One region of the Synechococcus sp. W60.3 genome, then DNA from elsewhere that is predicted to be linked to it. Evidence: predicted binding sites of a transcription regulator. Region 1 holds the regulator's gene; the other holds the start of a gene.

The links. Region 1 encodes NtcA, which controls nitrogen genes in cyanobacteria. Its sites were predicted from a motif close to GTANCNNNNGNTAC; they were not measured.
Region 2: glnA (type I glutamate--ammonia ligase) is a predicted target of NtcA. The motif match lies at 4,995-5,008, and genes of this name have one in related genera.

The regions. Positions count from the first base shown of each region.
Region 1 is NZ_JANSHJ010000014.1:24,336-40,005, forward strand. Features, by position in the region: gene NW846_RS06665 (TIGR03279 family radical SAM protein) at 1-766, opposite strand, end outside; gene NW846_RS06670 (DUF2103 domain-containing protein) at 809-1,096, opposite strand; gene NW846_RS06675 (hypothetical protein) at 1,339-2,418, shown strand; gene NW846_RS06680 (DnaJ domain-containing protein) at 2,705-3,457, opposite strand; gene NW846_RS06685 (tetratricopeptide repeat protein) at 3,651-4,352, opposite strand; gene NW846_RS06690 (HAD hydrolase family protein) at 4,345-5,253, opposite strand; gene upp (uracil phosphoribosyltransferase) at 5,560-6,243, opposite strand; gene NW846_RS06700 (hypothetical protein) at 6,573-7,460, shown strand; gene NW846_RS06705 (hypothetical protein) at 7,468-8,592, opposite strand; one part of gene NW846_RS06710 (IS630-like element ISSoc15 family transposase) at 8,685-9,021, shown strand; one part of gene NW846_RS06710 (IS630-like element ISSoc15 family transposase) at 9,021-9,631, shown strand; gene NW846_RS06715 (M61 family metallopeptidase) at 9,701-11,500, opposite strand; gene ntcA (global nitrogen regulator NtcA) at 11,767-12,441, shown strand; gene leuB (3-isopropylmalate dehydrogenase) at 12,557-13,702, opposite strand; gene petD (cytochrome b6-f complex subunit IV) at 13,845-14,357, opposite strand; gene petB (cytochrome b6) at 14,435-15,082, opposite strand; gene NW846_RS06740 (S41 family peptidase) at 15,288-15,670, shown strand, end outside.
Region 2 is NZ_JANSHJ010000002.1:6,918-22,587, forward strand. Features, by position in the region: partial or broken gene NW846_RS00860 (IS630-like element ISSoc15 family transposase) at 1-268, shown strand, start outside; gene NW846_RS00865 (RNA-guided endonuclease InsQ/TnpB family protein) at 253-822, opposite strand; gene purL (phosphoribosylformylglycinamidine synthase subunit PurL) at 962-3,262, shown strand; gene trxB (thioredoxin-disulfide reductase) at 3,329-4,759, opposite strand; gene glnA (type I glutamate--ammonia ligase) at 5,132-6,556, shown strand; gene NW846_RS00885 (hypothetical protein) at 6,683-7,390, shown strand; gene NW846_RS00890 (SDR family oxidoreductase) at 7,457-8,185, shown strand; gene NW846_RS00895 (cation:proton antiporter) at 8,386-10,422, shown strand; gene NW846_RS00900 (hypothetical protein) at 10,515-11,006, opposite strand; gene recR (recombination mediator RecR) at 11,154-11,753, opposite strand; gene NW846_RS00910 (YbaB/EbfC family nucleoid-associated protein) at 11,775-12,110, opposite strand; gene NW846_RS00915 (carbohydrate ABC transporter permease) at 12,278-13,174, shown strand; gene NW846_RS00920 (UbiD family decarboxylase) at 13,211-14,719, shown strand; gene NW846_RS00925 (SLC13 family permease) at 14,741-15,670, shown strand, end outside.

The DNA of each region.
Region 1 (15,670 bases):
CCTCCGCCGCCTTGGCGGCATCCACCGGGATCAGCTCGTCATTGGGGGGGCGGAAGCGGGTCAGCCCCACCGGTACCACCGCCACCGAGAGGACGGTTGGGATCCCTTCGACAGGTTGGCGAAAAGCGGCCAGATCCAAGAGCGTGCGGGTGAGGTGCTCTCCATCGTTCCAGCCCGGGCAGACCACCACCTGGGCATGCACTTGCAGGCGGTGTTGGCGAAACCAGGCCAACTGCTCCAGGATCAGACCGGCGCGCGGGTTTTTGAGCAGGCGGCTGCGCAGCTCCGGCTCCGTGGCATGAACCGAGACATAGAGGGGGGAAAGGCGCAGGCGGGCGATGCGATCCCATTCGGCAGCGGTCAAGTTGGTAAGGGTGAGGTAGCTGCCGTAGAGAAAGCTGAGGCGGTAGTCGTCGTCTTTAAGGTGCAGCGTTGCCCGCATTTCAGGGGGCTGTTGGTCGATGAAGCAAAAGGGGCAGGCGTTGGTGCATTGGATGAGGCCATCGAACAAAGCCGTCTCAAACTCCAGCCCCAGATCTTCATCGATGTCTTTTTCCAGCTCGACGATGCGCCGGATCCCTTGGCTGTCCAGGATCTCCAGGCAGAGATATTCATCGGCACACAAGAAGCGATAGTCAATGAGATCGCGGGGCTTCTCGCCGTTGATGCTCACCAGGGCCTCCCCTGGCCGAATGCCCACCTTTGCCGCCAGGGATCCGGGCACCACAGCGCTAATGCGGGCGGGCTTGAGGCTAGCACGGGACATGGCGCGCCCAAAGCAGGACTGCGTTGCCAAGAAAACCCCAATCTACTCCAAGCAGCGGCGAATCGCTGCTTCCAGCTCCAACTGGCTGAGGTCGGTAACCACGAAGACCTCTTGCACGCTGCTGCCCTTGCGGGCCACCAACTTGTAGCCCCCTCGAATGGGCACGGAAACCCGCAACTGCAACTGCGGGATCCGCCCGCGACTGCAAGACAGAGCACCTGGCGTTACGGTTTTAATGCCAGGTTGTCGAGTCAGGCGCTCCAGAACAGGGATCAGCCCGGAAATGTGGGTGGAGTGGTTCCAAACCAGACGACCGGCAGGCTCAGACATGGCGGCAACGCAACAGCGAGGAGGGCTAGATCTCTATGCTAGGCTCTTGCCCCTGTAACTGAGAATAAACCTTGGCGAACTCTCCAAGTACAAGTATTTTCAGAAGGTTTTCTCTGTGCTAGTTTGACGGCAGCAAACGCAGGGAGCTCCTGACTCATGGTTGCCGAGCAAGTCATCCTCGAGATCCCCAAAGCCATCCTGAAAGGCCTGCAGAATGGAACCTACGAGGCGTAGGCGGCGTGGTGCGAGAAGTGGCCTCTAAGCGGGTGGTGGCCTGGCTGAGAGAAACTGGAGGCTTGACACTCGCAGATAGCATTAGCAATTGCATCCCGGCAGTGGACATAGTCAACGGGATTATTGCCAACATTCAGTTGAGGCAGATCAACCTAAGACTAATTGACACTAGAGGTAAACTAAACACTGTCTTAGGCTTAACCAAATTCAATGCTGCTATTGGTCTAACTAACTTGGGTTTGTCTGCCGTAGACTTTGCAGTCGTTACCTCTAAACTCAATCAAATCGATTCTCGAATCCAAAGTCTTCAAGCATCCGTAGAAAGTCTTCGAGAATCCATAGATAGATCGCTTCTTGCCAAAGCTAAGTCTGCTATCGACGTTGCAGAAATAGCTTTGAAGATGTCTTCTTCGACCAACAGGAAGCGATTGGTAACCGAGGTCATTCAGCCTCTGCTTGAGGCTGAGCACTATTATCTAGCTGCGTGGGATTCCAATTGGAACAAGAACGACGGCATTTTGGCTTGCGAGTACATCTTAATCCTATCTTTAGTCTATGTTACAGAGATTGAATGCTACCTAGAGATGGAGGAGCATGAGATAGCTCTGAAACGCCTGGCGGAGGCAGAGGAGATTCTAAGACCTCGTATTAGAAAGTATGTCGAGCTTTTGTTGACCACGAAACCTTCAGTATATCTTCACAAGGCTTACCAAGAAGGAGTTAGCCTATCAAGCGTCGTGGAGATTCTCAAGTATGTAAAGGGTGAATCGGATGTGGATAAGCTGTTTGACAAATATATACGACCAGATATTTTCAGCGCACAAAGCATTGAATCCTATTTTGATAGTATGCCGACAAGATCTAAGAATGCTATCCTTGCCCTCATTGCCCCACGTTTGATTGATCCAAGCTGGTGGACAGTCTTGGATCGCATAGTTTGGGATCCTCCTCGGAGAGAAGCTATCATCAGTCGAGCAAATCAGGTTATAGCGGCTGCCCAGTCCATGATCGAATTGGACAGGAGACTGGAAGGCTACAGATACGAAATCACTGAAATGACTCGGCTTGGCCTCAGCTACCAAGAGTGACAAAGTCTGGTTTTGCCGCCAAAAAACTCGTCTGAGGACCCAGACCCCAAAGTTTTACTGCTCCTGCCGGCTTAGGAAGCAGGATCAATGGGGGTAGAATCCGCCGCCCAAACCAAACAAGACGGCTAATATGCCAATACCGACAGCGATCCCAGCTGCTAGTTTCAGATCCTCCTTTAGCTTTTCAGCGTCGGCTCTTTCCTTTATCGCTGTCAACAGGAAGAGTTGATCCTCTCCGCTAAGCCCGCTTATAAACTCAGGGGATAAAGACTCAAGGGGGAGACTCTTAAAGGTAGTCGATCCTGCTCCTGCAGTAAAGCGTCAGTTGAGAGAGCTCTGAGCTTTTTTCTTTCTCGCGCAGTTCTATTTCTGACTTTGCCCTTTCTTGGAGACTTTTGGCTTTTTCCACTTGCTCTTTACTATACCCAGATTCAAAAAATGCCGACCAAGCGGATACCAAAGCAATGAGTACGAGTATAGCACCAATCCATCCCCAGCCTCCTAAGAAAGCCAACAAGCCCAAAAACAAAAAGACAAAGCAGCTCTGTATATTTTCGTCTCTAGTAAGGAAGGTATAGTCAACTCTGGCATCCTCTTCCTTAATGCCGATTAAAATAAGGTTTCTCTTTAGCTCTGACTTCACTTGCTCTATTTTCTGGTTATAGTTGGTTTCAATCCTTCGCCTCCGCAGCTCTATCTCCTCGGCAGCTTTCTGTATCTTGTCAGGGTCAAACGGCCAAGTGCTGCCGTCTTGTGTGCTGTAGCTTGGTTTGGCTTTTAGACCTAGATCACGTTCGTTTCCTTTCGTTTGGGAAAGCCTCTGGGAATCGTAGGCTTTCCGCTTTACGGGATCACTCAGCACTGAATAGGCTTCTTGAAGGGACTTAAATTTTTCTTCGATGTACCGTCGGGCCTTTTCCGGTGTACCGGGAGGAAGCCGATCGGGATGATACTCTTTGGCAAGCCGCCTGTAGCTCTCTTTGATTTCTTCAGAGGTCGCGTCGGGCTTTACCTCCAGCTCGCTATAGAAATCTTTCATGAAGGGATCCCGCCTTTGCTGCCTTGCTAGCAGGATTCTACTGCTGCTCCTGCAAGCTTGAAAAGTGCTGTTTAATACCAGCCTTTTTTTATGCCCTAAGTGTCAAGCGCGCTGGGGAAAGCTCCACTCCCAGTAGCTCTCGGGGGGGGTTAGCTCTCCTTCCTAAGCTGTAGCTGTCTGGGCCCGGTTTGGACTAGTCCAACTCCCGCCGACGTAGCCGTTGCAAGGCCGAGAGAGGCTTCTCCTCTTCTGGCTGCTTTTTCGAGGCGGCTGCCCGTGGAGTGGTTGTCTTGTCCCTTTCGGGCTCGAGCGCAGGCTTGGCTGCTTCTGGCTCAGCGGCTGGAGGGCGAGGCGGGTTGCTGGCCTGCTGGTTGGGCAAGGGCACCGACTCCAGGGGGGCCAGCAGGGACTGGATGTGGCTGTAGGTTTCGGGATTGCTGCGGGCAGCATGGGCCAAGAGGGTAAGCTGCTCCTTGGCCGCTACCAGGTTCCCTAACTTAAGATCCACCAGAGCCAATTGGTAGCGTGCCTTAAAGCTAGTGGGATCCACTTCTACGGCACGTTGGAAGGCAGCTCGCGCCTCTGGGAGGTTGCCCTGGCGGGCGTAGATCAGGCCAAGGTTAAAAGGCACGTCGGGATCCCGCTCGCTGGGGAGAACTTTGGTTTTGTCTTCCAGCTCAAGGGCGGCCCGGTAGGCGTTGATGGCTAGGGTGTGAAAGCCCATCTGCAGGTAGCGGGCTGCATCTTCCTTGAGTTGGGCCACTGTCGGCTCCCCGGTGAGCAGATTCATAGGCGGCTGGGCAGAGGCAGGCAGTCCTAGCGCCAAACTCATCAGGCATCCCACCACACGCAGGCCCAAGGGAGCAGTCCGTCCACCGGTTTGTTGCTTATTCATCCCCATGATCGGTTTCCTCCAGCCACCTCAACACCACTTCGTTCCACCCCTCAGGACCGGGGAGCCGGGCCAGTTGCCACTGGGTCTGAACCTCTGGCCCGCCGAGGCGAACGGCCTCCTTCCAGAGGCTATCCGCAATTGGGCTGGGAAGCACTACTTTCCGCTCCACCCACCGCAAAAAAGCCAAATCTGGGGGGGAGCAGCCGATGCCCAAGGCCCTGACAGGGCCCAAATGCCGCTGGTAGCAATCCAGGAGCAGCCGCACCGCCTGTTCTCCCGGTAGGGAACTGGGCTCTGAGGTTAAGGTTGTCCGCCTCCAGCCGGTCAAATACCACCGCGAGGGGTCGGAGAAGTGGAGCTGGTGCAGCCGTAACAAGTGCTGGGTGAGGGTGGCCTCTTGTTGGGCAAGGGCTTCTCGCAGCCTTGCTGGATCCCCGGAATAGCTGAAAATCTCGCTATATTCCCGCTTTTGCACCCGTTCTGCTTCCTCCAAAGGGATCCCAGTGGCGGCAGCTAGCTCCGAGGCTGTCCAATCCCCGAACCCGATGAGATCCAAGTGGTAATCTTGGCGCACCTGTTGCAAAATGTGGCGCAAGCAGGGGTAGGGCAATCCCAGGGCACACACGTAGTAGGGAGGGCGGTGTTGCCAGCGCTCGTCCAAAATGCCTGCGGGAAAGTAATGTTCGGGAACGTAAATAGCGGAGCCGTCCTCGCAGATGAAGGGATGCTCCAGGCGCAGTTGTCGACACAGATGTTCCAGTTGGGCGCGGGTACGCAGGCTGTAGAGCACTAAGGGAATGGAGCGGCGCTCCAAAGCCGCCAAAGCTTGTCGGGCAGCGCCATAGCTGTTGGACTGGGGATCTAAGAGGCTGCCATCCAAACTGCTGAGGACAAGTCGCATAAGCCCAGGAAAGGAAAAGGCGCTGGCAGCAGTCAATTAGCCAGATCAAACGGCCTCTAGCCCGAGGAGCGCAAGCCGGATCCCTGAGGCGGGCTTGGGGCTCAAGCGGCCAGCATTCCCATCATCCAACAGCCTTGACAGAAGTGAAGAGGTTTAATTCAACGTGCCCTTCTTGGCCACCTTCTGGAGGAGTGAAGCACCCAGAGCGGCATTGGGGCAATTGATGCCAAATGTTACACTCTGCTGCCGTGCCCAGCCGATACTAGCGGCAGAGCAAGCCTCTTGACTCGCGATTCCTTTGAGGGATCAGGTGCCGAAAGCGCGATCCCCAGCATCCCCCAGCCCGGGCAGGATAAACCCCCGGTCATTTAGCCGCTCGTCGATCATGGCGCAGAAAATTTGCACCATCGGGTAATGGGATCCCAGCCGCTGCAGCCCCGGCGGAGCAGCCAAGACGCTCACAATTCTCACTAAGCTGGGATCCGCTCCCCGTTTTTTCAGCTCGTCCAAGATCCAGAGCAAGGTGCCGCCAGTAGCCAACATCGGCTCAGGGATGAGAATGCGCATCTGCTCCGGGATCCGCTCCGGCAGGCGATTGAGGTAACAACTCACCTGCAGCGTCTTTTCGTCCCGCACCAGGCCCACATGAAAAATCCGTGCCTGGGGCAAGAGGGACTGACAGCCTTCCAGCAGGGCCAGCCCAGCCCGCAAAATAGGCACGATGGCCAGCGGCGTGTTGGGGGCGATAACTTCTGCTGCAGCAGGTTCCAGAGGAGTTTGCACCTGCACCGCCTGAGTTGGGATCCAATCCCGCATCGCCTCGTAGGTCAGCCAGCGGCCCAGCTCCGATAGAGCACTGCGAAACAAGGGCGTGGGGGTTTCCACGTCGCGAGCCACAGCTAACCAGTGCTTAATGAGCGGGTGAGAGGGGACATAGACTCGAAGCTGCTGACTTGCCACAGAAGGATGCCTCAATCTGGGCGGTAGCATAGCGGGTTGCTTTGGCAGAAAGCAAGCACTTCCCTCGAGGTAATGGGTACCCCTTCAGAATTGGTTGACCTGCCCCCTGCCTTAAAGGGTAGGGATTCCTAGTTTTGGGTTCTACGAGCGCACTTAGCTAGCCAGTGGCTAGTCCCTAATTCACCATGCCGGCAGTGAGGCATCTCTCCCCAAGCGTAGGCGCTCCGCGCTGCTGAAGCGAACGCCCGATTGGTTCAGGATGCGTTGCCATGCTTTGCCGTTACAGCACAGGGCAAAGCTGGAGCTGGGTCTGCGGATCCGGTAGATCTGGATCACGAGATTTTTTCTGAGGATCGCCCATGTCTGCCGTCCGGTTTCAGCCGTTGCGGGTGGCCTTCACCTGTGCGGATCCCAGCCAAGCGCAAATGCCTGTTGCCGAGTTGCTGGCGGCTCTGCCGGCCTCGCCGCTTCTAGCCTACACCGACCCAGAAGCAGCGGACTTGCGGGTAGAGATGCTGCCAGATGCCATCTACCACTTCTACCGACGGGAGGAAGAGGTGGCGCTGGCAGCCTTTCGGATCCCGGTAAAAAAGCCACAGGCTCTGCCCCGCAAGCTGGTGCGGCTGCTGGAACATGTGGCCGCCTTCGACAACCTCCTCAACCTGCAACCTGCCAGCGATGCTCTGAGCAGTGTTCTGGAAGTAGAGTTTCTGCAACTGGAAACGCCGGCCAGTGGCTCTAGCCCTGCTGAAGTTAGCCCTTTGCCGCGGGATCCCCAAGGCCAGGTGCAAATTCAAGCAGGCCGCAACCTCGCCATCGCCCTGCGCAACAGGGCCCTTACGCCGGTGCACGTCTATGTAACAGTCTTTGACGAACGGCAGTGCAGCGTCGGTTTAGTCTATCCCTACCAGCCGGACTCTCCTGCCCGCCTGCGCCCCAGCGAAAGCGTATTAGTTGGCTCTGGCCCTCGCTATCTGCTCCAGATGCAACTGCCCGAAGACACAGAAACGGCGGTGGATCGCTTCAAAATCTGGGTCACCAGTACCGGCATGCAGCCGGGCATTATGGCAATGCCCCCTCTAGGACAAAGGCTGGAGCCCCCCTCTGACGATCCCTATGGCTCCGGATCCCGTCTGGATAGAGAAGTCAGGCTGGCCATCTTGGGCAAGGCGGGCAGCACGCCCATGCCAGCTTTTGCCGAGGATCCCTGGTGGTGTATGGAGCAGGCTGTCAAGGTGGTAGCTTAGACTGGGCCTACCTCCTCACAATTCTGTACAGCAGAGACTCAACCTCCTCGACACTAATAGCTGAAAGATTATAGGAGGAGTAGATCCTACTTCTCGTCTCTTGATCAACATCTGCCAAGACCAGAAAGACTTGATCTGGGCCGAGACCCATTTCGGAGGCGAGCCAAGAGTACTTCTCTATACAGTCTCTATAGCTGCCGGTCTTCGACTCTATCCAGTAGAATCGGTTGTTAATGTGGAAGAAGAGATCGATCTCAAAGTCGCTACCGTTGGGCAAAGTAACTTCCGCATTTGCGATGTAGGAAAAATCGATCTTCTGTCCCTGCTCTCTAGCAAACTTGATCAGTTGCTGTTTGACATATCTCTCCAGCCAATCTCCAGATAGGAACTTGATTGCCTCTGGAGACTTGCTTAGCTTTACCCTCAGGTTTTTGGAGGATTTTGAGTAGTTATATTCCTCTAAGAAATTAACCTTATGTAGAGTGGAAGCAAGTTGGCAGCTATAACTTATCACTTCCGGGGAGTTGCCTTTTAAGCAAAGAGTTAAGGCCTTTTCTTCTCCAATGCCAGATTTAATTTCTTTGTAAAGCTTCTCGATCAGCGAGTACCTCTGACCCATAAGGTTTGATATCCAGTTCAGCTTGTTATCGAGTTCTCCTTCTGCATCGGCTTTTTTACTAGATGGGATCGGGTTCTTCATCCTTATGTTCCTAGACCACAGAAATACCCCTATTTTCACCTGTTCACAGCTAATCGTCCCTGGCGGCAAACTCTTGAGTCGCGCGCCAGCAGTTCGCTCGTTAGTTTCCTTCGTCTTTTGAAGGCTAGAACTTGAGCTTAGATTCTGGGAAATTTTTTCTGTACTTTCTAATAGCCTGCTCAGGATATTCTGCTGGTTACTTATGTTCTTAACTAGCTGACTTCTGTACTCAGCTAAATGCTGAAGGAAGTTTTGGTAACTTTCGGACAGACTTTCTGAGATATGAAGTTTGAAGCCCTCAAGATCAGCTTGTAACTTTCTTAGAATCTCATCCAGTAACTGACTATTAGCTCTTTGAGTGAGCCTACAGGTATAAACGCCCAGGCAGAAACCAATAGCCAATCCAATTAGAAGACCTAAAAGCAGAGTCATCTTCCCTTGATCCTATTTATCCTATTTTCTTTAACCTACAGCCTTTTAATTTAAAATAGGGTACAGGTATTCAAGAGGAAGGAGAGAAAGGAATGCCGACTCATTCTTTGGATTTGCGGCAAAGAGTTGTAGCAGCCTACCAGGCAGGTAACACCTCCATCCGCCAGGTAGCTAAACGCTTCATGGTGACCAAAAGAACAGTACACCGCTGGGTGCGTCAGTACCAACAAACTCAAGATTTAGCTCCTAAGAAAGCAGGCACCAAGCGAGTGGGCATTTTGGAACAACATCGGCAGGAAGTGATGGCAATTATTACAGAACACCCAGACTTCTACCTGTGGCAGTATCAAGAACTGTTGCGCGAGCGCTTAGGAATCAATGTAAGCATCGTCACGATACATAATTTCTTGAAAAAGCAAGGAATGACTCTAAAAAAAAGACCTACCGCAGTGCAAAAGTCAAAGAAGAGGAGGTGCAAAGGGAACGACTAGCTTATAGTCAAGAAGTCAGGAATATTCCAGCGGAGGATTTGATTGCCATCGACCAGACGGGAGTCTGGGAGGGAATGGAGCGGAGAGTATCTCGGAGTTTACGTGGTCAAAAGGCTTATCATTATCGTCAGAGATACAAGGGTGAAAAGTATACGGTTATTGGAGCTATTTCCTTGAGAGGTGTAGTTGGCTGTCGTGTCATCAAGGGTGGGATGAAGAAAGAGGACTTTTTGGAGTTTTTGAGAAGCGAGTTATGTCCGAAGCTAGATGCGAGGAAGGTTGTGATTATGGACAATTTGAATATCCACAAGAGTCGGGAAGTTGAGGAATTGATTAGGGGGACAGGAGCACGAATCCTATACCTGCCTGTGTATGCGCCGGAGTTGAATCCCATTGAGATGATGTGGTCAGTGTTGAAGCATTTTACTCGGCAGCTTTGCAGAATTGGGAAATATAGCATGGAGCAGATAGTGAAGACTTCTTTACTACTGATCAATCCATCCTCCTTCCGAAGTTGGTTTGCTAAGTGCTGCTATTGTACCCCTTGAGCTCTTAACAGGCTGTAACTCAGGAGTTGTGAACAGCTAGGAAGATTTTAAAGCATTGCTACCTCCTGCTTACTCTTGAGCCAGAAGGGATCCCAGCCAGCCCTGCTGGAGCGCTTTCTGGGCGGGAGTGAGCTCAGGCAAGGCCTCCAGGGTGTACACATCCGGGCGGGGCGGATCCAAGGGGATCCAAAAGTGCTTTAACTGATTGCCTTGGAAGACGCTAAGACAGATGGTTTGGTGGGGCTGATAGGCTGCCAGGCGCTCCGGCAAGGTGGCGGCGCTTACCCGGAAGCCATCCAAGGCCACCAACTCATCGCCAGCCCAGATGCCGGCTTTTTGAGCGGGGGATCCCATCTCGACGGCGCTGATGCGATTGCCTTCGCCGTTGAAGTTGAGGCCCAGGTAGGGGGGAGGGTTGGGTCGGCTGAAGTGAACCTTGAGGGTGAGGCCAAAGGGGTGGAGGTAGGCGTTGTAGTCTAGCTCTTCCGTGCCGTCCACATAGGCGGCGAAAAAGGGGCTGAGATCGGCGCCGGCTGCCCGCTCAAACGCCTCTTGCAAGTCTTGGTTGCTGTAGCCTTTCTCTGTCCGACCAAAGCGCTGCCACAGATCCCGCAGGGCCGTGTCCAGGGATCCCTGCCCCCCTGAGAGGTGGCGAATGTGCAGATCTAGCAGCCAGCAGACCAAAGCGCCCTTTAGGTAATAGGAAACCTGGCTGTTGAGGCTATTTTCGTGGGGACGGTAGAGCTTGATCCAGGCGTCGAAACTGGATTCTCGCAGCGATTGTACGGCTCGACCTGGAGTGCGCTGCAGCCGGCCAATTTGCTCGGCCAGGATCTTTAAAAAATCTTCGGCGCTGAGGATCCCTGGCCGCAGCAAGATGACATTTTCGTAGTAGCTGGTTGCCCCCTCGCAAAACCACAGACAGTCCACGTAGTTTTCTTGGTTGTAGTTAATTTTCTCCAAAGCCAGAGGGCGCAGCCGCTTGACGTTCCAAGCATGGAAAAGCTCATGGGCCAGCAGCGCCAAAAAGCGGCGGTAGGAGTGGGGCTGATGCAGCTCCAGTCCAGAATAATTGAGGGTGGCACTGTACTTGTGCTCCAGGCCGCCAAATCCCCCGGCTGACAAATGCACAATAAACCAGTAGCGGTCGTAGGGCAGCTCGCCAAAAAACGCCGCCGTGGCCCGGACAATTTTCTCGGCATCGGCCACCGCTTGCTCCAAATTTAGGGTGCCCGCTCCCCAGACCACGAAGTAGTGAGGGATCCCTTCCACCGCAAACGACCGCAACTGGTGCAGGCCCACCTCCACCGGGCTATCCACCAGCTCGTCGTAGTCTGCCGCCACAAAAGACTGGCCGGAAGCAGCATCCTCAGAAGAAGACCTCAAAGGTCGCAAACTGGTGGCGACGTGCCAGTCGGGTTTGGGAGGGATTATCGTCAAGGTGTAGGGCTCCCGCTCGCGACCGGGCACGTAGAGAAAGAGCGCCGCCCCGTTGAAGTAGGCGTGGGTGAGATCCAAATGGTTGGTGCGCACCGTCAGCTCGTAGGCGTAGACCCGATAGCGGATCGCGACAGCCGAACAGCGGGGCGGCTCGATCTCCCAAGTGTGCTTATCTACCTTCCGCCAGGCCAAAGGGATCCCTTGCTCCGTTGCTGCCTGAAACTCTTGCACATGGCGGGCATATTCCCGCACCAGGTAGGATCCCGGCGTCCACACCGGCAGCCGCAGTTGCAGAGGTACTTCTGGATCCACCTCTTGGATCTGTAGTTCCACCTCCAAAAGGTGATTGGCCGGCTCCGGCATCCGCACCGTGAAATGCTGACGGCTTAGCTGAGAAGGGGCGGCAACCCCACCCTGCGCGATCCCCATATAACTTTCCTCGCACCTCCCGCCTGCACCGTCCCAAAACAGTGCGCTAGAAGCATATCTTGGACAGGAGACAAGACTTCAAAGATGTAGCTCCTGCTACAAAGATATCCAAGCAGAGTCTTTTAGCTTAGGATAATCTTGCCGCCGAGGTCATTTTTGAGTCAAGGGTGGCTTGGGTCAATAGCGGGCAGCTCAACCCCGGCACTCCTGGCTGATCTTGTTGGGTTGATTCTAAGGGATAAACTGACCTTAAAAGGTTGAAGAATATGGCAGTGGCCATTGCAGAAAAATCTCTGGTTGCAGCCTTCAAACAGTTGGGAGGGCCTCACCATCCTCCGGTTATCGAAACGTTTGAGCGCGGTAAGACCATCTTCTTTCCTGGGGATCCGGCGGAGCGGGTTTACTTTTTGGTGAAAGGAGCTGTCAAGCTCTCGCGGGTCTACGAAATGGGGGAAGAAATTACCGTCGCTCTCCTGCGGGAAAACAGCATCTTTGGGGTGCTCTCCTTCATCACGGGGCAGCGCTCCGACCGCTTCTATCACGCGGTGGCCTTTACCCGCGTCGAGCTGCTCTCTCTGCCCATCGAACAGGTGGAAAAATCCTTGCGGGAGAACGCTGAGCTCTCCATGTTGCTCCTCAAGAGCCTGTCTTCCCGCATCTTGCAGACGGAGATGATGATCGAGACGCTGGCCCACCGCGACATGGGATCCCGTCTGGTCAGCTTTCTACTGATCCTCTGCCGCGACTTCGGGGTGCCCGGCCCCAATGGAGTCACCATCGATCTCAAGCTATCCCACCAGGCCATTGCGGAAGCGATCGGCTCCACTCGCGTCACCATCACTCGTCTGTTGGGGGAGCTGCGCAAGAAGAACTACATTTCCATCCACAAGAAAAAGATCACCGTCCACGACCCAATGCAGCTTGGCCATCGCTTTGCCTAGGGGGAGAAGCTGCCCCTAGGGCCGTTTCCAGGAATTTACCAGTCGGGACAATCCCTCCCTCTGGGAGAGGAGTAGCCGTGCCACCAGGGCAGGGCAGCGACGAGGGAACCTCCCCTCAACCACCAGGGGCTGAGAGCGATCCTTGGGGGGAGGCTTGCTGCTGGGCCAGAGCAGCCAAGATCTTTTCCCCCATTTCCCGACAGCCGACGAGGGTCATCCCCTCAGAGTAGATGTCGGCAGTGCGGTAGCCCTGGGCCAAAACCGCCTCGACGGCCTGTTCGATGCGGTCGGCAGCCTGGGGCTGATCCAAGGAGTAGCGCAGCAGCATTGCCCCGGAGAGCACCTGGGCAATGGGGTTGGCCTTGTCTTGTCCGGCAATATCCGGGGCTGACCCGTGTACGGGTTCGTACACCCCAGGGCCAGAGGATCCCAAAGAGGCAGAGGGCAACATGCCGATGGACCCGGTCAGCATCGCCGCCTCGTCGGAGAGGATATCCCCGAAGAGGTTCTCCGTGAGAATGACGTCAAACTGCTTGGGCCAGCGCACCAACTGCATGGCAGCATTATCGACGTACAGGTGGGACAGCTCCACGTCGGGGTACTCAGCCGCAATGGCGGTAACCCGCTCCCGCCACAGTTGTGACACTTCCAGGACATTGGCTTTATCCACCGAGCAGAGCTTGCGCCGGCGTTTGCGGGCCAGTTCAAAAGCCACACGGGCAATGCGATCCACCTCCGCCTCGCTGTAGGCCATGGTGTTCACACCCCGCCGGGATCCCTTGGCATCTGTGAAGATCCCTTTGGGTTGGCCGAAGTAGATGCCGCCGGTGAGCTCCCGCACCACCACCAGGTCGATCCCGGCAACCACCTCCGGCTTGAGGGAAGAGGCCTGCACCAGTTGCGGAAAGATCTTCACCGGGCGCAAGTTGGCAAACAGCCCCAGGCCCGCCCGCAAGCCCAACAAAGCCCGCTCAGGGCGCTTCTCCCGCGGCAGGGTGTCGTACTTAAAGTCGCCAACTGCCGCCAAGTAAACAGCATCGCTCTCCTGGGCCATTTTCAAGGTCTCTGGCGGCAAGGGATCCCCCGTGGCTTCGTAGGCGGCCCCGCCAATCAAGCCCTCCTGCCACTGGAGGGAAAACCCCACCTGAGCGGCAACCGCATCCAAAACCGCCCGCCCCACCTGCATGATTTCAGGACCGATCCCATCTCCGGCCAGGGCTGTAATCCGATAGGTTCGGACAGCAGAGGAAGGAACGCTCATGGGCGGTCACAGCAAAAGAATGCGTAGCGATATTACCATCCCTTGGCCCCCAGGTTTGCCGAAAAGTCCCCCACGTCCAAAAAAAGTGCAGCCCGGCCACCGGCCTGCTGCACTCAGAGTTATCAAGCCGATATTCTGCCCTCTAGAACAGGCCCAGGGTGACCCACTTATCCAGAGGCAAGGTGGCGCCAATGCCCAAATAGAGGGTGACCAAGGTGCCGATCAAAAACACCGTCGTCGCCACGGGGCGGCGCAGCGGATTCTGAAACTTGTTGACGTTTTCGATGAAAGGCACAAACAGAAGGCCGACCGGAATGGCCGACATCAGGGCAATGCCCAAGAGCTTGTTGGGAGCAATGCGCAAAATGTGAAACGCGGGGTAGAGATACCACTCCGGCAGAATTTCCAGCGGCGTGGCAAAGGGATCCGCCGGCTCGCCGACACCCGCCGGATCCATGACCGCCAGGCCGACAATCACCCCAATAGTGCCCAGGATCACCACCGGGAACATAAAGAGCAAATCGTTGGGCCAAGCGGGCTCCCCGTAGGTCATGTGGCCCATGTTCTTCTTCAGCTTGGCCAAAACTTTGGGATTGTCTAGGTCAACTTTGCGGGTAATCGCCTCGGTTGCTATCACTTGCTTTGAGACCGGCATAGCCATTCTCCTTGTCTAGGGCAAAAGTTCTGAAAAGATGCATCCAGGGTGCCCGGCTCACAAGAACCGGTTTGGGATCACAAAGGCCCGGAGATGCCCTGGCGGCGGATCATCAGAAAGTGCATCGTCATGAAGACCGCCGTCAGCCAAGGCAACACAAAGGTGTGCAGGCTGTAGAAACGGGTGAGGGTGGCTTGGCCAACTGCCTCGCCGCCGCGGATAAGCTGGACCAGGGCATCCCCCACCACCGGAATGGCACTGGGCACCCCGGAGACGATCTTGACTGCCCAATAGCCCACCTGATCCCAAGGCAGGGAGTAACCGGTAACCCCAAAGGAAACCGTCAGTACCGCCAAGATCACGCCGGTTACCCAGGTCAGCTCGCGCGGCTTCTTGAACCCCCCCGTCAGGTAAACCCGGAAGGTGTGTAGAATCATCATCAACACCATCATGGAAGCACTCCAGCGGTGGATGGAGCGCAGCAGCCAGCCGAAGTTGACCTGGGTCATGATGTAGTTGACCGATTCAAAAGCCTCGGCCACCGTTGGACGGTAGTAAAAAGTCATGGCAAAGCCGGTGGCAAACTGAATGAGGAAGCACACCAGCGTGATGCCGCCGAGGCAGTAGAAGATGTTAACGTGGGGCGGAATGAATTTTCCGGTTGCGTCATCGACGAAAGGCGTGATCTCCAGCCGCTCGTCTAGCCAGTCGTAAACTTTGCTCATGATGCCTGCAATTTTTAGAGTTGGATATCCAGGGCGGGGCGGGCCCACTCCCTATGGCACTGTAACACAATTCGTTAACACGATCATGAAGTCGGGCTCAGCTTTGAGACAGGGATCCCTACACCAACAGCCCAAACGCCTGCTGATGTCTCATCTTGTTCACGTTTCTTAGTATTTCTTAGCTTCTTCTTCAGTTTGGGATCCGATGATTGCGCAGAAGCCGAGATCTGGGGAAAGCAGTTGCAGAGGGTTGGGGATCGGATGGGGGTTACGCCAGGCTGTCCGAGTTTTGTTGCTAGGGTGCCTGCTCTGGGCGAGTTTGGGCATTGGCGCCTGTCAGGTGCAGGCCAGCCGCTGGGGGGAAGAGCAGCAACTGCTGGCGCAGGCGTGGGCCTATGTGGATCGGGCCTACGTGGATCCGGGTTTCAACGGACAGAACTGGTGGCAGGTGCGCCAGCGCTTTCTCTCTCGGCCCCTGAAGGATCGGCAAGAGACCTACCGGGCCATCGAGGAGATGCTGGCAACTCTGGGGGATCCCTACACCCGCTTTTTGGACAGGGAGCACTACCTCAGCCTGCAGACTTCCAC
Region 2 (15,670 bases), on a different contig from region 1:
TGTGATTATGGACAATTTGAATATCCACAAGAGTCGGGAAGTTGAGGAATTGATTAGGGGGACAGGAGCACGAATCCTATACCTGCCTGTGTATGCGCCGGAGTTGAATCCCATTGAGATGATGTGGTCAGTGTTGAAGCATTTTACTCGGCAGCTTTGCAGAATTGGGAAATATAGCATGGAGCAGATAGTGAAGACTTCTTTACTACTGATCAATCCATCCTCCTTCCGAAGTTGGTTTGCTAAGTGCTGCTATTGTACCCCTTGAGCCCTTAACAGGCTGTACCACCCATCAACCTTGCGGGTAACGGTAGCAGTCTTGATCGTAAAACCGTCGGGCAAAGGACGGTGCTGGATCAGCTTAACCGGCCCAATTTTGGGCAGATGGATAAACTTCCCTCGAATGCAGTCCTGCTTCATTTGGGGGAAGGTAAAGGAGCGGTACCGCCCAACACCCTTAAATCTCGGCCTTCCTGCCCGCTTGCCGTTGGAGTCACCTTTGATCCATCTATCAAAGGCCCTTTGTACCCGCCGTATGCAGTCTTGGAGCACCTGGGAATAAATCTCTCGGTATTCAGGAAACAAAGCCTTGGTATTGGGCAAGTCCCGCTGCTGCGAGTACAAGTCGGGCTGCTCCTTCAACTCAGGCAGATGACAGACCGTTAAGGAGCAAGCATGGATACCGCAGCGATTTTGCTCCCACCAGCGGAAGCGCTCCGCCAAGCGATAGTTGTACTGTTTACGCAACAACTCCAGCCACTCACCCATTAGGGCGACTTGGCTAGAAGTAGGGCGCAAGCGGTACTGGTAGGCAATTCGCACATGAGATTACGATATCTGTTCATGAGTGTCTTCGCCATTCATCCCGACCCTGACCGGCCCCCCAGTCCCCCCGTGTACGGGGGGATATAGGGGGGTACAGGGCACGCCTTCCTGGCGAATTAGGTAAACCTTGAACGCTATGACCTCCGCTTCTGCCCCGCCAGACCTGAAAGCCCACGGCCTTTCCCCAGAGGAATACCGCCAGATCCAGCAGCAACTGGGCCGGGATCCCAACCCCACCGAGCTGGCCATGTTTGGGGTGATGTGGTCGGAGCACTGCTGCTACAAGAACTCCCGCCCTCTGCTAAAGCACTTTCCCACCACGGGCGAGCGGGTGGTGGTGGGGCCGGGGGAAAATGCCGGCGTGGTGGATCTGGGGGATGGGGACTGGCTGGCCTTTAAGATCGAGTCCCACAACCATCCTTCCGCCGTGGAACCCTTCCAGGGGGCGGCCACCGGGGTGGGGGGCATCCTGCGGGATATCTTTACCCTGGGCGCCCGCCCCATTGCGCTGTTGAACTCTTTGCGCTTTGGGCCGCTCACGGATCCCCGCAACCGCCGCCTCATGGCCAGGGTGGTGGAGGGGATCGCCCACTACGGCAACTGCGTGGGGGTGCCCACGGTGGGGGGGGAAGTGGCGGTGGATCCCTGCTACAGCGGCAACCCCCTGGTCAACGTCATGGCCCTGGGCCTGCTGGAGACGCCGGCGGTGGTAAAGTCGGCAGCGCGGGGAGTGGGCAACCCGATCTTGTACGTCGGCGCCACCACCGGCCGGGACGGGATCCGCGGGGCCAGCTTTGCCAGCGCCGAGCTCAAGGAGGACGCGCAGCAGGATCGGCCGGCGGTGCAGGTGGGGGATCCCTTTCTGGGCAAATGTCTCATCGAGGCCTGCCTGGAGGCCTTTGCCACGGGAGCGGTGGTGGCGGCCCAGGACATGGGGGCAGCCGGGATCACCTGCTCCACCGCAGAGATGGCCGCCAAAGGAGGGGTGGGGATCCGCTTTGACCTCGACCGCGTGCCGGCGCGGGAAAGCGGCATGGCGGCTTGGGAATACTTGCTCTCGGAGTCCCAGGAGCGGATGCTGCTGGTGGTGCAAAAAGGCCGCGAGGCGGAGGTAATGGAGATCTTCCATCGCTGGGGCCTGCAGGCCAGCGTGGCCGGAGAAGTCATTGCCGAGCCGCTGGTGGAGATCTGGCACCAGGGATCCTGCGTGGTGAGGGTGCCGGCGCGGGCCTTGGCGGAGGATACTCCTGTTTACGTCCGCCCCCTGTTGCCAGAGCCGCCGGAGTATGTGCAAGCGGCATGGCAATGGGATCCCGCCACTCTACCCCCCTGCGATCGCGAAGGGATTCACCTAGGTCAGGCAACGCTGGCCTGGCAAGAGGTGCTGCTGCAGCTTTTGGCCCGCCCCACCCTGGCCAGCAAAGCCTGGATCTACCGCCAGTATGACCACCAGGTGCAAAACAACACCGTCCTTTGGCCGGGACAGGGAGATGCGGCGGTTATCCGCATCCGCTCCCAAAAATTTGGCGTGGGCGAGGTGCCCCCTCTGCAGGCTGCCCGCAAAGCCATTGCCGCCACCCTAGATGGCAATGGCCGCTGGGTGTATTTGGATCCCTACGAGGGGGCCAAGGCCGCCGTGGCCGAAGCCGCCCGCAACCTCTCCTGCGTGGGGGCGGATCCCCTAGCCATAACCGACAACCTCAACTTCGGCAGCCCGGAAAACCCAGTGGTGTACTGGCAGTTGGCCCTGGCCTGTCGGGGGATTGCCGAGGCCTGCCGCGCCCTGGGCACGCCGGTTACGGGGGGGAACGTCTCCCTCTACAACGAGAAGGGATCCCAGGCCATCTACCCCACCCCCGTCATCGGCATGGTGGGCCTCATTCCGGACTTGAAATTCATCTGTGGCCAGGGGTGGCAGCAAGAAGGGGATCTCGTCTACCTCTTGGGATCCCAGGCCGTCACCAGCCTGGGCGGCAGCGAGTATTTGGCGGCAATCTACAACAAGGTCACGGGTCGTCCTGCCCCCGTGGATCTGGAGCTGGAAAAGCGCGTGCAAGGGGCCTGCCGCCACGGCATCCGCCAGGGGTGGGTGCGCTCCGCCCACGACTGCAGCGAGGGAGGGCTGGCGGTGGCCTTGGCAGAAGCCTGCCTGAGTGGGGGCCGCGGCGCCAGCGTCTCCCTAGCTCCTGGATCCCTGCGCTGGGATCAGGCCCTCTTTGGCGAGGGATCCAGCCGCATCCTCGTTTCTGTGGACCCGGCCCAGCGCTCTCCTTGGGAAGCCTACTTAGAGTCGCAGCTCCCCGGCCAGTGGCAGCTTCTAGGACAGGTGGGCGGGCCTGCGGATCCGTTGGTGTTGACAACGGCAGAAGGGGATCCCCTGTTGTCAGTCTCTTTGGCCGCCCTGCAGGGTGCCTACTACAGCGCCTTTGCCGACTAGCCGCCTAGCTCCCCTCTCCCTCAGGGAGAGGGGCTGGGAGAGGGGCCGGGGGTGAGGGGGACTACCTCAAGCTGATTTTGCCTCAGACAAATTGGCCTGGATCACCTCCCGGTAGTGGGACTTGGGCTTGACACCCACCACCTGAGCCACCAGCTCCTTGTTTTTGAAAAACTGCACCGTCGGCGTGCAGGTGACCCCCCCTGCCTCGGCGATCTCCGGGTCTTTCTCGATGTCGATCTCCACCACATGCAGCTTGTCGGCAAACTCTTCGATGACCTTGTTCAAGATCAGCTTGAGGGCATGACAAGGGGCACAGGTGGGGGCGGTGTACTTGACCATCAGCAGGCGATCGCTTTCGTGGTAGAGCCGCCGCAGGGCATAGCTCCCCTCGTGGCAGGTCTGGCTGAAGTCGAGGTCATCTTGCACCTCCTGCTCAAAACTGGCCTCCTCAACAGCCGAGTCTCCCTCCGGCTCTACCTCGACAGCAGAGGCAGAAGCGGGCTCAAGATGGCTTTGAGGGACGACGTGATACTCCTGTGCCAGGCCGTGTTCGGAGAGCCAGCGCTCCGCCAGCATGGCCGCCATACAGCCGGTGCCGGCAGCGGTGATGGCCTGGCGAAACTCGTGATCCTGCACATCCCCGGCGGCAAACACGCCCTCTACACTGGTGGCTACAGATCCTGGGCGGGTGACAATGTAGCCCACTTCATCCAGTTCCAGTTGCCCTTTGAACAAGTCGGTGTTGGGCTTGTGGCCGATGGCGTAGAACAGGCCGCCCACTGCCATCTCCCGGATCTCGCCCGTCTGGTTGTTGCGCACCCTCACGCCCGTCAGGCGCAGGCCGTCGCCCAGAACCTCCACCGCCTCCGTGTGCCAGTGGACGGTAATCTTGGGGTGGTTGAGCACCCGGTCTTGCATGGCCTTGCTGGCCCGCATCTTGCCACTGCGCACCAGCATGTGGATATGGGATCCAAACTTGGTCAGGTAGGTGGCCTCCTCACAGGCGGTATCGCCGCCGCCAATGACCACCAGCTCCACCCCCCTAAACATGGGCATGGCCCCATCGCAGACGGCGCAGGCCGACATGCCCCGGTTCCAGTAGATCTCCTCTCCGGGCAAGTGCAGGCGCTTGGCCGTGGCCCCGGTGGCAATAATCAGGCTGTGGGTGCGCACTTCCCGTTCGTCAGAGCGAACCACAAAAGGCCGCTGGCTCAGATCCACAAAGGTGACGTCCTCGGGGTAAAGCTCTGCCCCCCACCGCTGCGCCTGGGCACGCATGTTTTTCATCAGTTGGGGGCCACTGATGCCCTCGGGAAAACCCGGAAAGTTCTCCACCTCGGTGGTGGTCATCAACTGCCCGCCCGGGATCCCGCCCACCTGAAACCCCTCAAACACAACCGGCTTCAGGTTGGCACGCCCGGCATAAATGGCCGCCGTAAACCCAGCAGGGCCAGAACCAATAATCACCACGTTCTCAACCCGACTTTGCTCTGTCATCCGATGTCGCTCCTTGCTGTTGCTGAAAACTAAACCAAACTCATAACGACTACGTTTTAGCCTAACACGAGCTGGTACCCTCGGCGAGGCTGGAGCTTGTTAGTCCCATTTTCGCTTTCCTCTAGCTAGGGGGACAGGGTTTTGTCTCTGTCTGGGGGACAACAGGGCAGAAACGCCTGGCTGAGAGGCGCGATGGCCAACCTCTGGAGCAGAAGGCCAAAGCCAGGGCAATTTCGTATCAGAAACTACAAAATGCTGAGATCGGCTTTTCTAGGATGGGTGAGCGCTTTTGGCCCATTCAAGTCGAAGCGTGGGGATCCCGTCTACCTTTGATTACCCCAGTCTCAACCGCAACCCAATCAGGAGAGAGTAATGGCATCCACGCCCCAAGATGTGCTTCAGATGATCCAGGACAACGATGTCCAGATGGTGGATCTCAAGTTTGTGGACATCTTCGGCACCTGGCAGCATGTCTCCTTCCACCCCTCGATGATCACTGAAGAAACCTTCCGCGAGGGAATCCCTTTCGACGGATCCAGCATTCGGGGTTGGAAAGCGATCAACGAGTCGGACATGTACATGGTGCCGGATCCCAAGACGGCCTGGATCGACCCATTTTTTCAAGTGCCCACCCTCAGCCTCATCTGCAACATCATCGAGCCGCGCACTGGCCAGCCCTACAGCCGTTGTCCGCGGAGCCTGGCGGCGCGGGCGGTTGCCTATCTGCAGTCTACCGGCATTGCCGACACGGCTTACTTTGGCCCAGAGGCAGAGTTTTTCATTTTTGAAGATGTGCGGTTTGACCAAACCCAAAATGCCGGCTACTACTTCGTAGATTCGATTGAGGGCCGCTGGAACTCAGGCCGGGAGGAAAAAGGCGGCAACCTCGGTTACAAGCCGCGCTACAAAGAAGGCTATTTCCCCGTCCCGCCTACCGATGCTCATCAAGACCTCCGCACCGAGATGCTGCTGACGATGGCCAAGTTGGGGGTGCCTATCGAGAAGCACCACCACGAGGTGGCTACCGGCGGGCAAGGGGAGCTGGGCTACCGCTTTGCCGATCTGATCACGGCTGCCGACTACATGATGATTTACAAGTACGTGATCCGGAACGTGGCCCGCAAGCACGGCAAGACGGTGACGTTCATGCCCAAGCCCCTCTTCAATGACAACGGCAGCGGCATGCACACGCACCAGTCCCTCTGGAAAGACGGTCAGCCCCTGTTCTACCAAGAGGGCAACTATGCCGATCTCAGCGAAACGGCTCTCTACTACATCGGCGGCCTGCTCAAGCACGCCCCGGCCATCCTGGCCTTCACCAATCCCACCACCAACTCCTACAAGCGCTTGGTGCCCGGGTTTGAGGCGCCGGTAAACCTGGCCTACTCGCAGGGCAACCGCTCGGCTTCCATTCGCATTCCGGTCACGGGCAAAAATCCCAAGGCCAAGCGGCTGGAGTTTCGCTGCCCCGATGCCACCTGCAACCCCTACATCGCCTTCTCGGCCATGTTGATGGCCGGCTTGGACGGGATCAAGAACAAGATCCACCCCGGCGAGCCCCTGGACAAAGACATCTACGATCTAGAGCCAGACGAGCTGGCCAAGATCCCCTCCACGCCCGGATCCCTGCTGGATGCTCTGGAAAACCTGCAGAAGGATCACGCTTTCTTGTTGGAGGGAGGTGTCTTTACCGAAGATCTCATCGAGGCCTACATCGAGTACAAAATTGACAACGAGATCAACCCCATCAACCTGCGGCCTCACCCCTACGAGTTCGCGCTCTATTTCGACGCCTGATTCTCATCTAAACCATTAGTTCTCGGCCAAGGCTTTTGAACGGGATCCCTTCTTGCTGGAGGGATCCCTTTTTTTGGTATTCTGGGCGTGAGCGCCGAAGTCTAGAGGTTGGAGGGAGGGTTTGCAATGGAATGGCTTTATTTTTGTTCTGTTCTCGTTCTTATCGGCCTTCTGGCGCTTGTTGTCTATCTAGCTGACTATCTAGAGAAGAAGCGTCGGGAAGCTTTGGAGCGGGTGGCCAGGAGCCTGGGCATGTCGTTTTCAGCAGAGCTACCCCAAGGGATCCGCTCCCGCTTGCTTCAGGCAGGCTTTAAACTATTTGAACAAGGCTACGATCGACGTTTCTACAACTCAATGTCCAAGCGGCTAATCGATGGAACTGAGATCGGTGCCTTTGACTATCAGTATAGGTACCCCAGCGGCAGGGGCAAGAGTCGCAGGATTGTCTGGGGCAAGAGTCGCGGCACTCATTGCCAGTCTGTTTTCTGGGCCTATTGCGAAGATCTACGGCTACCTCATTTTCGGCTACATCCGAATATTCCCCTGTTTCATGACATTGCCAAAGCCTTTGGCATGCAGGATATCAATTTCGAGAACCATCCCAAGTTTTCTCGCCGCTACCTTTTGCGCGGAGAAGATGAGGCCAAGATTCGCCTGCGCTTCCATCCCAGTTTTCTCAACTTCTTGGAGCAGCATCCTCCTTGCTGTGCGGAGGGATTCGGGCCGCAGCTCGTCATTTGGCAGGATGACCAAATGGTGCTTCCAGAAAAAATGGCAGAATGGCTGCGCTTTGGGGAAGAATGGGTGCAGCGACTGCGGTTGCGTCGCGTTTAACTCTCTGGATCGTCCCTCAAGGCCACTCCCTGGGTATGATGAGAGGAAGAGTTTAAAAAACGTAACGTGTCTTCCTCATTGTCCCAGGCGGTTGTTCTCATTACAGGGGCCACAGGGGGCATTGGCAGCGCCCTTGTGCCTCTCCTGGCCCAGGCCGGAGCCCATCTGGTGCTGGCGGCGCGGCGAGAGGATCCCTTGCGCACGCTGGCGGAGAAAGCGATGTCCCTGGGGGCTGCCTCCGGGCTGGGGATCCCTGCCGATGTGACAGATTACGCTCAGGCGGAGGCCCTGGTCAACCAGACCCTCCAAAGGCACGGGCGGATCGACGTGGTGATCAACTTGGCCGGAGCCGGGATCCTCAAGCCTGCCCAGCACATTACCCCTGTTGAGCTGGAGCGGATGCTGGCGGTCAACCTCAAGGGCAGCTTCTACACCAGCCAACTGGCGGCCAACGCCATGCGGGAGCAAAAATCCGGCCACATCCTCAACTTCCCCGGCATTCTGGGCCGCCACCCCATGGCCATGGCCTCTGCCTACTGTGCTGCCAAGTTTGGCGTGGTCGGTTTTACCAAGTGCATGGCTGACGAGCTGAAGCGCTTTGGGGTACGCTTTACTCTGTTTTACTTTGGCGGCATCGACTCCCCCTTCTGGGATCCCATCAGCCTCAAGGTGCAGCGGGACAAAATGCTCAGCCCTGCCACGGCTGCCGAGGCGATTCGCTTTGTCCTGACGATGCCTGCCAATGCCGTGCCCAACGAGGTGGTGTTGCAGCCGGAAAGCCACCAGTTTCTCTAAGGCTTGCCGAGTTCTGGAAGAAATCCCTGCTGCAGGATCCAGAGCTGGCACAAGTCGGTATTGCCAGCGGGAACTTCCCCAGGCAAGAGAGGGTGGGTTGGGGCTGGCCAGATCTCCTTGCGGCCCTTTGGGCAGATTGCCTCCATAATCAGGAAGACGTCCAGCCGGGGGCCTAGCCGATGGAGGCCATACGCTCACTTGTGCAAGAGGAGCCCATCCTCTCCTTTGCTCTGTTGCTGGGGGTGATCCTGGTGGTGCCGCCGCTATTTGAGCGGCTGCGCCTGCCGGGGTTGGTGGGCCTTTTGGTGGCGGGGATCGCCCTGGGTCCTCAGGGACTGAACCTGTTGACTTCAGAGCTGCCGACGGTGCAGTTGCTCTCGGAGATCGGCGTGGTCTATTTGCTGTTTGTGGCCGGGCTGGAGATCGACCTGGAGCAATTTCGGCAGACCCGCAACCGCTCTGCCACCTTTGGCTTGTTGACCTTTGCCATTCCCCTAACCGTGGGCACCGCCATTGGGCGGCTGTTTGGCTTTGGCTGGAACGCGGCCATCCTGCTGGGATCCCTGTTTGCCTCCCACACCCCCCTGGGCTACCCCATCGTCAGCCGCTACGGTCTGGTGAAAAACGAGGCGGTGCTGGTCACCATCGGCGGCACCATCTTCACCGACATTGCCGCGCTGCTGGTCTTGGCGGTCTGTGTCGGCATCCACGGCGGCGAGTTTTCCCTCTGGAGCTTGGTGCGGCTGCTGGGATCCCTGCTGCTGTATGCGGCTGCTGTGCTGTTTGGGGTGGACTGGCTGGGGCAGCGGTTTTTTCGGGTCACCGGCAGCGAAGAGGGCAACCAATTTTTGTTTGTGCTGCTGGCTCTGTTTGTGGCAGCTCTGGGGGCGCAGTGGATTGGGGTAGAGAAGATCATCGGCGCCTTTCTGGCGGGGCTGGCCGTGAACGATGTGCTGCGGGAGGGCTCTGTCAAAGAAAAGATCGTCTTTGTCGGCAGCATCTTGTTCATCCCCGTCTTCTTTGTGGATATAGGGCTGTTGCTTGATCTACGCGCTTTTTTGCAGACCCTTAGCTCCCTTTGGCTGCTGTTGAGTATCCTGCTGGGGCTGGGCCTCAGCAAGTACGCTGCTGCCCAACTCTGTCAGTGGCTCTACCGCTACACCCCGACCCAAAAGCTGATGATGTGGTCGCTCTCCTTGCCCCAGGTGGCGGCTACCTTGGCGGCAACCCTGGTGGGGTACCGCGTGGGGTTGCTCAATGCAGACGTGCTCAACAGCGTGGTGGTGTTGATGTTGGTAACGGCCACCCTGGGCCCAATTTTGACCAGTCGGGCGGCCACGCAAATGGCTATGGAGGAGGAACAGAGTCGGTTCCCATCTCCACCAGGAGTCGCTCCCGCCTCCGCAGCGCCGCCTCCCCAGCCCTACGTGGTCGTGGTGCCGCTGGCCAATCCCGAAACCGAGGAAAACCTGCTGGAGATGGCCTGCCTCCTGGCCAAGCAGGAGGGCGGGCGGGTGGTTCCCCTCTCGGTGGCGACCGGCCACCTGCACATGGACTCTCCCTTGCTGCAAACTTCCCTGGAGCACGGAGACCACCTCCTCAAGCGGGCGACGGAGTTTTGTCGGCCCTTTGGGGTGGAGGTCACCCCTCTCTGCCGCATCGACAGCCACGTGGCCCAGGGGATCAGCCACGCCAGCCGTGAGCAGAACGCCAGCCTCATCGTCATGGGCTGGAGCGATCCCACCCGCTTACAGGCCCGCCTCTTTGGCAGCGTCATCAACAGCGTCCTCTGGGCTGCCCATTGCCCAGTTGCCGTAGCACGCCTGCTCCATCCCCCCCACAAGCTGCGGCGGATCCTGGTGGTGCTGGAAAACTTTCGCTCGCAGACGGCTCGGGCGGTGCGCCTAGCCCAGATCTTGGCCGCCGCCAGCCAGGGAGAAGTTACCTTGCTTCACATCTGCTTCGCCAGCACCCCCGAAAGCGATCGCCAGTGGCTGGAGGCGCAGCTTTTATCCCTAGCCCAACAGCCAGACTTGGGCTACCCCGTCCAGGTCAAGGTCTTGGCCAGTGACGAGGTCGTCAAAACCCTCTTGCAGGAGGCCCAAGGATTTGACCTGGTGGTGCTGCCCTCTTTTCGTCGGCGCAACCCCAGCGGGAGCCTATCCTTCAGCGACACGACCACTCGCCTCCTAGAACGCCTCACCTGCTCTCTGATCATGCTCGGAGAGCCACTGTAAACTGCTCTTCCAAGGGTAGGCCCTGAGGTGGGACTCGATGTATTTGCCTAGTTTCGGCAACAGGGATGTGGTAGCGATAGCTGCTAGCGGGCTTAGAAATGCTGATGGGTGTGGGGGTGCTGCTTGATGTTGTCGGCATCCCTCACTTCCATTGCCGCATTGAGAATCCGCCGCGGCTCAGCGCTGAAATGGAGCTTGAACACCCCCCTCTCTGGCGTGCAGACCTGGTGCAGAGGGATGTGACGAAATTGGGGCTTGCTGCGGTACGTACGGGCCGCCGCTTGTAGCCGCTCCACAAAATCTTCTCCCAGCACCACCCCTGGCGGGAAAACATCGGCGGGCAAAGTCGGGATCCCGTTGTCGACAACTTCTGCGTAAGTAGTGGCGTAGAGAAGGCAGTAGGAAGTGCTGCGGCGCTCTTGGGCCAGGCAATCCAGGGCGGCGGCGGGAACCGGCTCGGCCACCAACACCTCCCTGAGGCGACCGTCCTCATCCCGTTGGAAGCAAGAGGCCACTCCCAGAACTACATAGTCCAGCCCCTGGACGGTGCCTGAGCTGAGGTGAGTTTGTGCCGTATCCGCCATCGCTGCCCTCTCCGCGTTGCTGGTTGAACTTTCTTGACCTCAGGTAAGTGCCGGGATCCCATGACAAGACCCGTGGTCCTCACCTTAGCAACAACTTCAGGGTTGGACACCTTGCTCTGGGCAAGCCCAGCCCGCAGTTACCTGGGCCTAAAACTCCTGCCGCGCTTCTAGGGCACGGGCCAGGGTAACCTCGTCGGCATACTCCAACTCGGATCCCATGGGCAGGCCAAAGGCCAGACGGGTCATGCGCAGGCCGGGGGCAACCGGCTTCAGGTAATCTTTAACCACGTGCATAGTGACCTCCCCCTCCACGCTAGGGCTGAGGGCGAAGATCAGCTCTTGGGGCTTCTCCCGCGCCACCCGGGCCACCAGCTCGCGGATGCGCAACTGCTCGGCCCCGATCCCGTTCATGGGCGAGATCAGACCCCCCAAAACGTGGTAAAGGCCCTTGAACTCGCGGGTGCGCTCCATGGCGATGAGATCCTTGACATCGGCCACTACGCACCAGGTCGACGGATCCCTCTGCGGCGAGCGACAGATCTCGCAGGGATCCTCCGCCGACCAGTTAAAACAGATGGAGCAATGCTTAACGGTTTGCTTAGCCTCCAGCAGGGCTTTGGCCAGGGCCTCGACCTCGCCAGCAGGCCGGTTGAGCAAGTGCAAGGCCAGGCGTTGAGCTGTTTTGGAGCCAATGCCGGGCAGGCGCTGCAGCTCCTCGATCAGGCGAGCCAAAGGGCGAGTGTACATAGGAAGCCAGGCTGGCCGGGATCAGCCCAACCCCAACCCCGGCAGGCTGATGTTTCCGGTCAGCTCCTCCATGCGCTTGCGCATCGTCTCGGCGGACTGAGTGTAGGCGTTCACCATCGCCGTCAGGAGCAAGTCCTCCACCACATCCACCGGCTCCTGGAGCACTTGGGGATCCAGAGAGACCTTGAGGGGCTCCTGGTTGCCGTTCACTGTCACCTTCACTAGCCCATTGCCGGCCTCGCCGACGATCTCCATTTCTTCTAGCTCTTTTTGCAGCCTTTGAGCGCCGTCGCGCACCTCTTGGGCCTTCTTGAGGGCTTCTTGGATTTTGCCGAAGGGACCAAAGCCTCGGGTCATGGGATCCTCTTCTAGACACTGCTGTTCTACTCTACCCCTTTCCTCTTGTCGGTAAAAGTACCCGCCAAGCTGGAAACCCAGGTCAGATCGGCCTTTTTAGCCTGGGGTTAACCCTGACGAATTATCCTCAACAGAGAGGGCAAAAGCGTCCCCTGCCTGGAGGTGTCATGGCTCAACTGTTGCAGGATCCGCAGTCGCTAGCCGCCCAGCCCAGCCCCGTGCGCCAAAAGGCTTCTCCCTTGTCCTGGCGGCGCTGGATCCCGGAGCGCTGGTATGTTCACCTAGGCCTGTGGCTGGCCTGTTTGGCGCTGGGGTTTCCGGTGCTGTATGCGCTGATCGTGAGCACCCAAAACAATGCCGAGGTATTTCGCTATCAATTGACCTTTGGCTCCTCGTTGGCCTTTAACTGGCAGCAGGTGATGGTGGCGCGTCACCTAGGCCATTACATGGTCAACAGCGCCATCGTGGCCACGGCCATCACGGTGGGCAAAACGGTTTTGTCACTATTGGCGGGGCTGGCCTTTGTCTACTTTCGCTTTCCGGGCAAGGGGCTGGCCTTCGGCTTTGTGCTCATTACCCTGATGATGCCCACAGAAATTCTGATCATCGCTCTGCTGCGGCTGGTCACCAACCTGGGCTGGGGATCCACCTACTACGCCCTGATCGTGCCCTTTCTGGCCAGCGCCACCTCGACGTTTTTGTTTCGCCAACATTTTTCCAACATCCCCCGCGAGCTGGCGGAGGCGGCTCAACTGGACGGGGCCAACCCGCTGCAGTTTCTCACCCAGGTGCTGATCCCCCTGAGCTGGAACGCCATTGGAGCCCAGGCGGTGATTCACTTCGTCTACGCTTGGAATATGTACCTGTGGCCCCGCTTGATCGTGCAAGGCCGGGAGCGGCAGGTGGTGCAGGTGGGGCTGCAATCCCTGCTCAACCTGGATAGTTCCGCCTCCTATGGCCCCATGATGCTGGGGGCGATCATCGCCAGTATTCCGCCGCTGGTGGTGTTCATTGCCCTGCAAAAGCCTTTCATGAGCGGCCTGGCCCTCAGCCGCGACAAGTAAGTTAGCGAGATCCTCATCCCCGCGAGTGCTCCCTTCATGCCCAGAGATCTGCGCCGTTTCATCGCCCTGCTGGAGTCCCGTGGCCAGCTTCGCCGCATTTCAGCAGAAGTAGATCCCGACCTGGAAATTGCCGAGATCGCCGATCGCCTCTTGGCCTGCGGGGGGCCGGCGCTGCTGTTTGAGCGGGTGAAGGGATCCTCGATGCCCCTGCTGATCAACGTTTTGGGCACGGTGGAGCGCATCTGCTGGGCGCTGGGGATGGAGCAGCCGCGGGAGCTGGAGGAGCTGGGGAAAAAACTGGCCTTGCTCTACCAGCCGCGCCCGCCCAAAAATTTTGCCCAGGCCCTGGAGCTGGGGCAGGCGCTGTTCCGAGTCTTCCAAGCTCGACCCAGCCGGGATCTCTTCCCCCCCTGTCAGCAGGTGGTGCTGCTGGGTGAGGCGGTGGATCTCACCCAACTGCCCCTGCTGCGGGTCTATCCCGGCGATGCCGGGCGGGTGCTGACCTTGGGGCTGATGGTTACCAAAGACCCGGAAAATGGCATTCCCAATGTGGGGGTGTACCGCCTGCAGCTCCAGAGCCGCAACACGATGACGGTGCAGTGGCTGTCGGTGCGGGGGGCCACCCGGCATTTGCGCAAGGCGGCGGCCCTGGGCCGGAAGCTGGAAGTGGCAGTGGCCATCGGGGTGGATCCCGCCGTGATCCTGGCGGCGGCTACGCCCCTGCCGGTGGATCTGTCGGAGTGGCTGTTTGCCGGCCTCTACGCCGGCGAAGGGTTACACCTGGCCCGCTGCAAGACGGTGGATCTGGAGGTGCCGGCCCACGCCGAGATTGTTCTGGAGGGCACCATCACGCCAGGGGAGGTGGCCCCCGACGGCCCTGCCGGGGATCACATCGGCTACTACGGCCCTCGCAACGAGCAAGCTCCGCTCATCCGCTTCCACTGCCTCACCCACCGCCGCGATCCCATCTACCTCACCACCTTCAGCGGCAAGCCTCCCAAAGAAAACGACATGATGGCGCTGGCCCTGAACCGCATTTACACCCCCATTCTGCGGCAGCAGGTGCCGGAGATCGTGGATTTCTTTTTGCCCATGGAGGGCTTGGGCTACAAGGTGGCGATTCTGTCCATCGACAAGGCCTATCCCGGCCAGGCGCGGCGGGCGGCCCTGGCTTTTTGGAGCGCCTTGCCCCAGTTTAGCTACACCAAGTTCGTCATCGTGGTGGACAAGGACATCAATGTGCGGGATCCGCGGCAGGTGCTCTGGTGCCTGTGTTCGCGGGTGGATCCGCAGCGGGATGTGTTTATTCTGCCGGACAACCCCTTTGACGCCCTGGACTTTGCCACCGAAAAACGGGGTCTGGGGGGCAAGATGGGGATCGATGCCACCACCAAGATCCCCCCGGAAACCGACACCCCCTGGCGGCAACCGCTTGCCCCGGATCCGCAAGTGGCCCGTCTGGTGGATCGCCGCTGGGCGGAATACGGCCTGGCGGATCTGGACTTGCAGCCGGCGGATCCGCGCCTATTTGGCTACGAGTTCTAGGGGTGGCTAAGAGGCTGGCAGGTGCAACAAGCGCTGTCTTGGCTGGTGCTGCTCCTGAGCTATGTCGGGCTGGGGCTGGGATCCCTGCCCAGGCTGCGCATGAACCGGGCCACGATTGCCCTGGCGGGATCCGCTTTGCTGATTGCCCTAGGAACAGTGCCGCTGCTGGAGGCTTGGGCAGCCATCGACGCGACCACGATTGTCTTTCTCCTCAGCATGATGGTGGTGAACGCCAGCTTGTCCCAGGGCGGCGCCTTCCAGCTAGCTTTGCTGGGCCTGATTCGGGTTAGCCGCAGTCCCTTTGGCCTTTTGCTCATGCTGGTGTTCGGCAGCGGGCTGCTCTCGGCCTTTCTCCTCAACGATACCCTGGCACTGGTGTTTACCCCCCTCACGTTGCAGGTGACAGCCGTGCTGGGGCTGAACCCTATTCCTTACCTCTTGGGCTTGGCGGCGGCCACCAACCTAGGGTCTGTAGCCACCCTGAGCGGCAACCCGCAGAACATCCTCATCGGCTCCTTCTCCGGGATCGGCTACCTGGAGTTTGCCGCCCAGATGACCCCGATTGCCGTGGTGGGGCTGCTGTTGGAGGTGGGGCTGCTGTGGCTCTACTACCCCGAGGTGCGCTCGCTGCAGCCCTTCGCCCAGGTGCCTTGGACGCCGCTGCGCCTCTATCCCCCCCTGTTGCGCAAGAGCGTGGCCATTACAGCGGGCCTGTTTGGGGCCTTTGTGGCCGGCCTGCCCCTAGCGGAGTCGGCCCTGGTGGCGGCGGCCTTGCTGCTGATTACCCGCCGGCTGAAGCCGGAGCGGTTTTTGGGGCAGGTGGACTGGAACTTGCTGGTGATGTTCTCCGGGCTGTTTATCCTGACACGGGCAACCCGAGAGCTGCTGGCCGGCTGGGGAACGAGTCTGGGGCCCTGGGCGGAGCAGGTGGCGGGATCCCCGTTGGCGCTG